3 regions of the Faecalibacterium sp. BIOML-A1 genome follow, and region 3 is predicted to be linked to each of the others. Evidence: riboswitches for the same ligand, from Rfam matches in the RefSeq annotation. Region 3 holds a riboswitch; each other region holds the start of a gene.
The links. A riboswitch is a leader RNA that binds a small molecule or an ion and turns the genes downstream of it on or off. The one in region 3 is predicted to bind thiamine pyrophosphate.

Region 1 (3,201 bases), on a different contig from region 3:
GAACGGTGAAGCCATCTGCTACATGGCAGACCCCGCTGTGGCCGAAGCCGCAAAGCAGGCGGGCACCACCCGTGCCGTTGCCGCCATGCACCGCGCTGCCCGGGAGCACCCGGGGGCCATTCTGGCCATTGGCAATGCGCCCACGGCCCTTTTGACCATTGCGGAGGAAATGGAAGCCGGTCTGCGGCCTGCACTGGTCATTGGCGTGCCGGTGGGGTTTGTGAATGTGGTGGAAAGCAAGGAAGTACTGTTTGCCGCCTGCGAGCGATACGGCGTGCCTGCCATCGCCGCCATGGGCCGCAAGGGCGGCAGCAATGTGGCTGCAGCCATCTGCAACGCCCTCATTTACTCTGCCACCGAAATGCTGGACCCCTCTGCCAGAGGGTGGAACGGATAAGGCGGAAACAGCATAACATCAAAAACCCGGAACCCTTTTTGAGCCGTTTTGGCCGAGAAAAGGTTCCGGGTTTTGTTCATGATTTTTTCAGAGAGCTATTTTGCAACAGCCCCATTTTCACGGAAAAGGTCCGAACCGAGCACGGCATCCACACTGCCGGCATCAGGCTGCGGGGAACGTCTTGTTCCACACTTCGATCACCTTGAACTTCGGGGTCCAGCCTTCGGGCTCAAAGCGGTCGCCCTTGGCACCCATGGTGCCCTGCTCGGTGCACCACTGTGCGGCCTTGGCCATATCAGGGTCGGTCACATCCGCAAAGGCGGGTGCGCACACGCTCAGCACCATGCACAGCGCCACGAGGGCTGAGAGCAGCCTTTGGGTCAGGGTCGTCTGCTTCATATGGAATTCCTCCTTTTTGCTTACGGGGGGGGGTATGTGTCCATCTTGAAAATACCATATTTCACCTTCTTTTTCAATAAAACCTGCGTGAAACGCCCCAAAAACTGCGTGAAAAACGTTTTGCACCGCTGTGCGCGCCTTTGCCCCCTCTTGCAATTTGTGCGCAAAGGGTGTAGAATACAGTCACAATCAAATACAGGGGAGCTTGTAAAGCAGGCTGAGAGGAAGTACCCAAACTTCGACCCTTTTACCTGATGCGGATAATGCCGCCGTAGGAAGTCAGAATGGATGATTTTTTGCAGGAGGCACCGCGGAAGGTGTCTCCTGTTTTTTTTGTTGTGTACCTATTACCATTAAGGAGGATGCCTTGTACTTTTCTGCGGAAGTGCCGCAGCGGGCTGAGGGGGAGCGCCCTGAGCTTTGTGACCGTCAGCGATGGGAAGCCGTGTTCCGGCGTGAGAGGAGACCAGAAAGTCTCGACCGCTTCTTATAGTTCCTGCGCCGGGTCTGGCACCGGGTGCGGGCTGTTTGCGGAGGCGCTGTATGGTTTTTGCTGCTTCCGCAGGTTTGGAAAGGAGCCTTGCCTTATGAAAAAACTCTCTGTGAAAAAGCTGGCGTTGGCCGGCATGCTGTGCGCTCTGTGCGTGGTGGGCAGCGTATTCAGCTTCCCCATGTTCGGCAGCAAATGTGCACCCATCCAGCATATGGTCAATGTGACCTGCGCGGTGCTGCTTGGCCCGTGGTGGGGCGTGGGCGTGGCCTTTGTGGCCTCGCTGCTGCGCAATCTGCTGGGTCTGGGCAGCCTGATGGCCTTCCCCGGCAGCATGTTCGGCGCACTGCTGTGCGGCCTTGTGTACCATAAGACCAAAAACATCCTTGCCACCATGGTGGGCGAGGTGTTCGGCACCAGCATTCTGGGCGGCCTGTGCGCTTACCCGGTGGCCATCTTCCTCATGGGCAAGAGCGCCGGCGACATCGCGTTCTATGCCTACATCGTGCCGTTCCTCATCTCCACTGCAGTGGGTTCCATCATTGCGGGCGTGCTGGTGTACAGCCTGCAGCGCTCCGGCGCACTGCGCTCCATGCAGAACAGTCTTTCCTGACGGAGGGGCACCCGAATGTTCAAAACAGAGTTTGAAAATGTCCGCCGCACCTGCCCGCTCATCCATAACATTACCAACTACGTCACCGTGAACGACTGCGCCAACATGGTGCTGGCCTGCGGTGCTTCGCCCATCATGGCCGACGATGCCGCCGAGGTGGAGGACATCACCACCATCTGCGGCGGTCTGAACATCAACATCGGCACCCTGAACAGCCGCACCATCACCAGCATGCTGCTGGCGGGCAAAAAGGCAAACCAGCTGGGACATCCTGTGGTGCTGGACCCGGTGGGTGCGGGTGCATCCCGCCTGCGCACCGACACGGCTTTCCGCCTGCTCCGGGACGTAAAGTTCACCGTGATCCGCGGCAACATCTCGGAGATCAAAACGCTGGCCTCCGGCGCGGGAACCACCAAGGGCGTGGATGCCGATGTGGCCGATAAAGTTACTGAGGCCAATCTGGACAGTGCCGTGGCCTTTGCCAAGGCCTTTGCAGCCCAGACGGGTGCCGTTATTGCCATTACCGGTGCCATCGACATCGTGGCCGATGCCGAAAAAGCCTACTGCATCCGCAACGGCAATGCCATGATGAGCAGCATCACCGGTACGGGCTGCCAGCTTTCGGCCCTGACGGCGGCGTTCGTTACCGCCAACCCCGGCCATCCGCTGGAAGCCGCTGCAGCTGCAGTGTGCGCCATGGGCCTTGCGGGCGAGACCGCCCACAAGCGCCTGACCCCGCTGGACGGCAACTCCACCTACCGCAATTATATCATCGATGCCATTTACAATATGACCCCGGATCAGCTGGAAGAAGGAGCAAACTATGAAGTGCGATAAGCAGAACATGCTTCTGTATGCCGTCACCGACCGCGCATGGGTGGGAAAGCAGACCCTCTATGAACAGGTGGAGAGCGCCCTGAAGGGCGGTGTCACCTGTGTGCAGCTGCGTGAAAAAGAGCTGGACGACGAAGCCTTTCTGAAAGAGGCTGTGGAGATCCATGCTCTGTGCCAGCGCTACGGCGTGCCGTTCTTTGTGAACGACAATGTGGACATTGCCATCCGCTGCCATGCCGAAGGTGTGCATGTGGGGCAGGAGGATATGGCCGCAGCGCAGGTGCGCGCCCGTGTGGGCGAGGGAATGATGATCGGCGTTTCCGTCCACAGTGTGGAGGAAGCACGGGAAGCCGTCAAGCATGGCGCAGACTGCCTTGGCGTGGGCGCGGCCTTTGCCACCCACACCAAGACCGATGTGGATGTTCTGCCCCACGAGACCCTGAAGGCCATCTGTGATGCCGTGGACAT
Region 2 (3,201 bases), on a different contig from region 3:
GCGGCGTTGTGGAGTACGTCCTGCATGAGCTCACCGGCATCCTGCACGGTTTTAGGATGCCCATGCTGCGGGACGAGCCGGTGGAGATCACCGGGCTGAAGGCAGGCATCATCGGGCTGGGTGTGTCCGGCAAAATGATCGCCGACGCGCTGCAGTTCATGGGTGCCGACATTGCCTATTACAGCCGCACCCGCAAGCCGGATGCCGAAGCTGTGGGCATGGCCTATAAGCCGCTGGCACAGCTGCTGACCGAGAGCGAGGTGGTGTTCACCTGCCTGAACAAGAACGTACTGCTGTTGGGCAAGGACGAATTTGCACAGCTGGGCGCAGGCAAGGTGCTGTTCAACACTTCCATCGGCCCGGGCTTTGACTCTGCTGCTCTGGAACAGTGGCTTGCTCTGCCGGGCACCCACTTTTTCTGTGACACCCGTGCCGCTGCCGGCCCGGTGGGTGAAGACTTCTTTGCCCGTGAGAATGTGCATTGCGCGAATGTTTCTGCCGGACGCACCAAGCAGGCTTTTGTGCTGCTGAGCCAGAAGGTGCTGGCAAATATCCGCACTGCACTGGGAGAATGATATAAAAAGGAAACGCTTCCCGGCCGGGGAAGCGTTTCCTTTTAGGCTTTATTCAAAATCGTTGTGATCTCTTCCAGATTCGCCGCAAATCGGATGCCCTGCTGGCGCTGCGGCGTGGAAAGGCCTTTCTCGATCATTTTGGCAAGCAGTGCTTTCAGGCTGTCGTAGTAGCCGTTCAGATCATACAGGATGCAGGGCGCGTCCAACTGGCCCAGCGAGACCTTGGACATTACCTCTGCGATCTCTTCCAGCGTGCCGGTGCCGCCGGGGAATGCGATGAAGGCATCGCCCAGCTCGATCATCTTCGTCTTGCGCTCGGTCATGTCCTTGGTGACGATCAGCTCGGTCAGGCCATCGTGCTGCAGCTCCTGCTGCACAAAGAACTGCGGTTCCACACCGGTCACTGTGCCGCCTGCGTCCAGCGCGCTCTGGGCAAGCTGACCCATCAGGCCGCTGCGGGAGCCGCCGTACACAAGGCGGTGCCCGTTTGCACCGATCCAGCTGCCCAGTTCCCGGACAGCTGCCGCCAGCACAGGATCATTGCCCGCATTTGCTCCAAGATAGACCGTGATGTTCATGGTATTTCCCCCTTTGTTTTTTTCCATTTTACCACGCAGCGGGCCGATTGAAAAGGGCCATCCCCTTGCAAATGCAGCGGCACTGTGGTATTCTTGAACGCAGAAAAAAGGGAGCCTGCAAAAGCAGGCTGAGAGTGGGCTGTTTGCCCAGACCTGTGACCTGATTTGGACAATGCCAACGTAGGGAGATACTGCTGCTTCAAAGTGCGGAGGTGCCTCCTTGCTGGCATTTCCGCACTTTTTTGCAAAGGAAGTTGTAACCATGAAAACTGCATTGACGATTGCCGGCAGCGATTCCAGCGGCGGTGCTGGCATCCAGGCCGATATCAAAACCATGACTGCAAACGGCGTGTACGCCATGAGCGCCATTACCGCACTGACTGCCCAGAACACCACAGGTGTGACCGGCATTTTTGAAGCCACGCCCGAATTTCTGGCACAGGAGATCGATGCCATTTTTACCGACATCTACCCGGATGCCGTCAAGATCGGCATGGTATCCTCGGCAGAGCTGATCAGTGTGATCGCCGAAAAGCTGCACACCTACGGCGCAAAGCATATCGTGGTGGACCCGGTGATGGTTGCCACCTCCGGCTCCAAGCTGCTGCGGGACGATGCCGTGCAGGCACTGACCGAAAAGCTGCTGCCCATGGCAGAGGTGGTCACCCCCAACATTCCGGAGACTGAGATCCTTTCCGGCATGAAGATCACCGATGCGGCCGGAATGGAGGCCGCTGCAAAGCTGATCAGCGAGAAATACCACTGTGCCGTGCTGTGCAAGGGCGGCCACCAGATCAATGATGCCGACGACCTTCTGTGGCGGGACGGCTGCGGCAAATGGTTCCGCGGTAAGCGCATTGCAAACCCCAATACCCACGGCACCGGCTGCACCCTATCCAGCGCCATTGCGTCCAATCTGGCAAAGGGCTATGATCTGGATGCATCTGTGGAGCGCGCAAAGGCCTACATTTCCGGCTGTCTTTCTGCCATGCTGGATCTGGGCCATGGCTCCGGCCCCATGAACCACATGTTTGCACTGAAGGGAGAGTTTGTGGGTGAGTGAGCAGACCTTTGTGCAGCAGCTGGTACAGGAAAGCCTGCCTGTGTGGGAGAAATGCCTGCACTCAGAATTTCTGACCCACCTTGCGGATGGCACACTGGATGAAGCCTGCTTCAAGGGCTACATCGTGGAGGACAGTCTTTACCTGCGGGAATATGCCAAGGTGTTTGCCTGGGGCATGACCAAGGCAAAGGATATGCAGACCATCCGCACCTACTATTCCCTGCTTTCCTTCGTGAATGAGAGCGAGGATGCAGCCCGCCTGCACTATCTCAAGCACTTTGGACTGACCGATGAAGGCATCCAGAGCCTGCCGCTGCGGCCGGAGAACCGTGCCTATGTGGACTCTATGATCGAAGCCGCCAAAAATGGCGAGGGCGCAGCCGAGTGCATGATGGCCTGCCTGCCCTGTATGCTGAGCTATGGCTGGATCTTCCAGAAACTGCTGGAAGAAAAGCCTTCCGTGCAGGATACCCTTTATGGTACACTGGTGGTGGACTATGCTGACAAGGGCTATGAGGCGGCCTGCCGCGACTGGGCCGTGTTTGCAGAAAAAGTCTGCGAAGGCCTGAGCGACGAGCGCCTTGCCCGCTGCCGCGAGATCTTCCATGCCTGCTCGGAGCACGAGCTGAACTTCTGGGCCATGGCAGCTTCCCCGCGCAGTGACCTGTAATTTTTCCTAAAATATAAAATGCACCCGGCCTGTGGGCAGAACCGCAGCAACCGGGTGCATTTGTTTTGTTCAGGTTTTCGTGGCCGCAACCACAGGCATGAGCCTTAGTGCCGGAAATAAGTGAGCCCTAAAACAAAAACTCCCCCGGCTCTTCTGCCGAGGGAGTGGAAAAGAAAAACGCCCCTAACAGAAGAACTCTCTTCTGTCAAGGACGAATAAAATTTGGCCTTTTATCCGCGGTGCCACCCTGACTTCATGGGCATGACCCCATGCACTTGGCGAGATGCCAACACATCCCCGGCAACTGACGTATGC
Region 3 (3,201 bases):
ATCGGCTGCTTTTTCATGCCCTCATACCGCTGGCGTACCGAAAGCGGCATCTTGCCCTGACACATATAACGGCCGAAGACTGTGTTGCTCCTGTCCAGTGAACGCTCCACCTTTTTCAGGATCTTGTTGAAATACTCCTCACTGCCGCCAAAGCCGGCGGTGCCAAAAAGGAAGATATTTTTGCCGTGCAGCTGCTTCAAAAAGTCCAAAGTGCTTTCGTCAGCGTTTCCCTTGTCTGTCCAGAAGCCCACATAGAGGTCGTCTGCTTTCATGGCAGCAGGGTCCGGGGTGCCAAAATAGCAGCAGTTTTCCTGTGGCAGACAGGCGTGCAGCGTGTCTGCCAATAATTTTGTGTTGCCTGTTTTACTGCTGAATACGATCGCGTAGCTCATAGTTTCTCCTTTGGTCGGTAACAACAAAAAACACCACACGTTTCCGTGCGGTGCTTTTCCTTCTGGTGGAGAATACCGGGATCGAACCGGTGACCTCTTGCATGCCATGCAAGCGCTCTCCCAGCTGAGCTAATCCCCCAGATGTTTGTGCCGTGCCTGACGACAGGAGTAATTATACCAGCGCTTTGCCGGATTGTCAACAGCTTTTTTGGGATTTTCTGCAAAAAAAATTCCCGCCGGGGAAATGCCCTTCCCGGCGGGAAAAATGACTGCGAAAAAACTTACGCTCTTGCGTTCTGCGGGTCGAAGATCTGCGGTGCGACACGGATCAGGATCACCACAAGGACCGTGGTCAGAATGGCTTCGGGCAGCATGTAGGTGGCGTTGTACACGGCACTGTACAGCCAGCACAGACCGTCCACGCTCATGTTGGAGATGCCGGGAAAGCCGATCTCGGTCATCCAGCTGAAAGCGTAGTCGTAGTCCTTCCAGACGATGTAACCGGACAGAAAGCTGCACAAAAAGCGCAGCAGGCACACCACAAAGGCGCTGACACCGACACCCACGGTGCGGCTGCGGAAAGGCTTTGCGATCAGGCAGGCAAAGCCCAGCACCGTGAAGGCCAGAAGGTAGTCCAGCAGCACGCAGCCCACCTGTGCCGTGAGGGTCTGGCAGTATGCCAGGTTGCCAAGGCCCTGCACAAGCTGGATCAGGCTGTTGACGAAAGCGGTCATGATGCCCCACTTTGCGCCGTGGCGGTAGCTCATTACCAGAATGGGCACCATGCTGAACAGGGTGATGGAACCGCCGTGGGGCATGAGCGGGATCTGGATCATGCTCAAAACGGTGGACAGGGCGATCATCAGCGCACCCTCCACCAGAATGCGGGTCTTGGAATAGGTTTTGGTCATAGGGATTCCTCTTCTCAGAACAATAGTACACAAAAACAAAATGCGCCCGCTTTCCAGCAGGCGCACGGGGTTTGTGAAAGAACGGACAGTTCTGCAAACTCCCACGCCGGCATTGTCCGGTCTGGTAAAAGGGTACTCCGCAAAACGCGGATCTCAGCCTTTCGGCACCCCTGTTTTTATGTCCATGCAAAAGTATAGCGCGTCCGGCGCAAAAGTCAAGCCCCGGCGGAACATATCTGCCCCGGCCTGTGCATAGGCTGTACCATAAGTTCACAATGGGAGGAGTCTGGATATGAAGGGAGACCCCGAACAGAGGGCGGTACAGCTGGGCGAATATATCGCGGCCAACCGGGCCACAGTGCGTGCGGCGGCAGCGGTGTTCGGGTGCAGCAAGTCCACCGTGCACAAGGATGTTGCGGTGCGGCTGCGGACGCTGCAGCCGGAGCTGTTCCGGCAGGTGCGTGCGGTTCTGGCCTGCAATAAGGCAGAGCGGCATCTGCGCGGCGGTGCGGCCACCCGGCGCAAATACAGCCGCAGATAAAAGACGGCACACTTCCGAACAAAACGGAAGCTGTGCCGCCTTTTTTAGGTTCAGTCCCGGGTGCGGAACTGGCTCAGTGCGCCTTTTTCCAACCGGCTGACCTGTGCCTGACTGATGCCGATCTCCTGCGCCACCTCCATCTGGGTCTTGCCCTGCAGGTAGCGCAGCTCCATGATCCGCTTTTCCCGCGGGGTCAGCCCGGCCACGGTCTGCCGGAACTGCAGCCCGCTGATCCAGCTGTCCTCGCCGTCCGGGTCCCGCACCTGATCGATCACATACATCGCATCGCCGCCATCGGTGTACACCGGCTCTTCCAGACTGATCGGCTCCACCACCGATTCCAGCGCCGCCGTCACTTCGCGCCGGGCAAGGCCCGCCGCCTGCGCGATCTCGTCCATGGTCGGCTCGCGGCCCAGCTGCTTTTCCAGCGCTTCGCGGCTCTGCATGGCCCGGTAGGCGGTATCCCGCAGGCTGCGGCTCACCCGCAGGGCATTGTTGTCCCGCAGAAAACGCCGGATCTCCCCAATGATCATGGGAACGCCGTAGGTGGAAAAGCGCACCGGCTGGGCGGGGTCAAAATGATCGATGGCCTTGATAAGCCCAATGCACCCCACCTGAAACAGGTCGTCCAGATTTTCGCCGCGCTGGGCGAACCGCTGCACCACGCTGAGCACCAGCCGCAGGTTGCCTTCCACCATTTGTTCCCGGGCTGCCGCATCACCGGCGTGGGCGCGGGCCAGCAGTTCCCGCTTTTCGGCTTCGGTCAGCACAGGTAGCTTTGCAGTGTTCATGCCGCACAGCTCCACTTTGTTGTACATCCAAACGCCCCCGGTCTGTTTTGATCTTCACCGGGAGTATGGGATGCGAAGCGGCATTGTATGCGTGGAAAAAACTGTGCGCTTTCCCGTTTGGCAGGAAAGCGCGGCAAAATAAAAAATGACCGCCTCGAGTCCCAATCCGAGCGGTCATCTTTTCTTGACTAATCCGGTAAGGAACTAGCCGTTTGCAGGGCCAGCGCCTTTTGTAGCTTTATTATGCGCGAATCAGCGCGGATTGTCAAGCCCAGCGGGCGGCAGTCCGCGTTTTTTCACCTCACTCGTTTTCCAATTGTACTTTTAAGGTATGGATGATCCGTTTTTCCAGCCGGGAAATGTAGCTTTGGCTGATGCCCAGTGCGTCGGCGGCCTCCTTCTGGGTGCGCTCAATGCCGTCCGCCAGACCAAAGCGCAGCTCCATGATCTGCCGTTCCCGCGGGGACAGGCTGTCCACGGCCCGGCGCAGCACGGCGCGCTCCGCATCCTGTTCCAGCCGCTGGCTGATCTGGTTCTCATCACTGCCCAGAATATCAGAAAGCAGC

Region 1: another riboswitch for thiamine pyrophosphate. It lies ahead of thiW (energy coupling factor transporter S component ThiW); the one in region 3 lies ahead of GKG36_RS09235 (energy-coupled thiamine transporter ThiT).
Region 2: another riboswitch for thiamine pyrophosphate. It lies ahead of thiD (bifunctional hydroxymethylpyrimidine kinase/phosphomethylpyrimidine kinase); the one in region 3 lies ahead of GKG36_RS09235 (energy-coupled thiamine transporter ThiT).

What each region holds. Positions count from the first base shown of each region.
Region 1 covers NZ_WKZJ01000002.1:53,605-56,805, forward strand. The annotation lists gene GKG36_RS02505 (precorrin-8X methylmutase) at 1-397, shown strand, start outside; gene GKG36_RS02510 (hypothetical protein) at 560-796, opposite strand; TPP riboswitch at 984-1,091, shown strand; gene thiW (energy coupling factor transporter S component ThiW) at 1,384-1,899, shown strand; gene thiM (hydroxyethylthiazole kinase) at 1,915-2,736, shown strand; gene thiE (thiamine phosphate synthase) at 2,723-3,201, shown strand, end outside.
Region 2 covers NZ_WKZJ01000004.1:15,608-18,808, reverse strand. The annotation lists gene GKG36_RS05985 (NAD(P)-dependent oxidoreductase) at 1-575, shown strand, start outside; gene GKG36_RS05980 (TIGR00730 family Rossman fold protein) at 617-1,153, opposite strand; TPP riboswitch at 1,251-1,357, shown strand; gene thiD (bifunctional hydroxymethylpyrimidine kinase/phosphomethylpyrimidine kinase) at 1,416-2,216, shown strand; gene GKG36_RS05970 (TENA/THI-4 family protein) at 2,209-2,886, shown strand.
Region 3 covers NZ_WKZJ01000007.1:78,380-81,580, forward strand. The annotation lists gene bilS (flavodoxin family protein BilS) at 1-392, opposite strand, end outside; tRNA gene GKG36_RS09230 (tRNA-Ala) at 456-531, opposite strand; gene GKG36_RS09235 (energy-coupled thiamine transporter ThiT) at 674-1,303, opposite strand; TPP riboswitch at 1,386-1,485, opposite strand; gene GKG36_RS09240 (sporulation transcriptional regulator SpoIIID) at 1,596-1,844, shown strand; gene sigG (RNA polymerase sporulation sigma factor SigG) at 1,895-2,662, opposite strand; gene GKG36_RS09250 (sigma-70 family RNA polymerase sigma factor) at 2,937-3,201, opposite strand, start outside.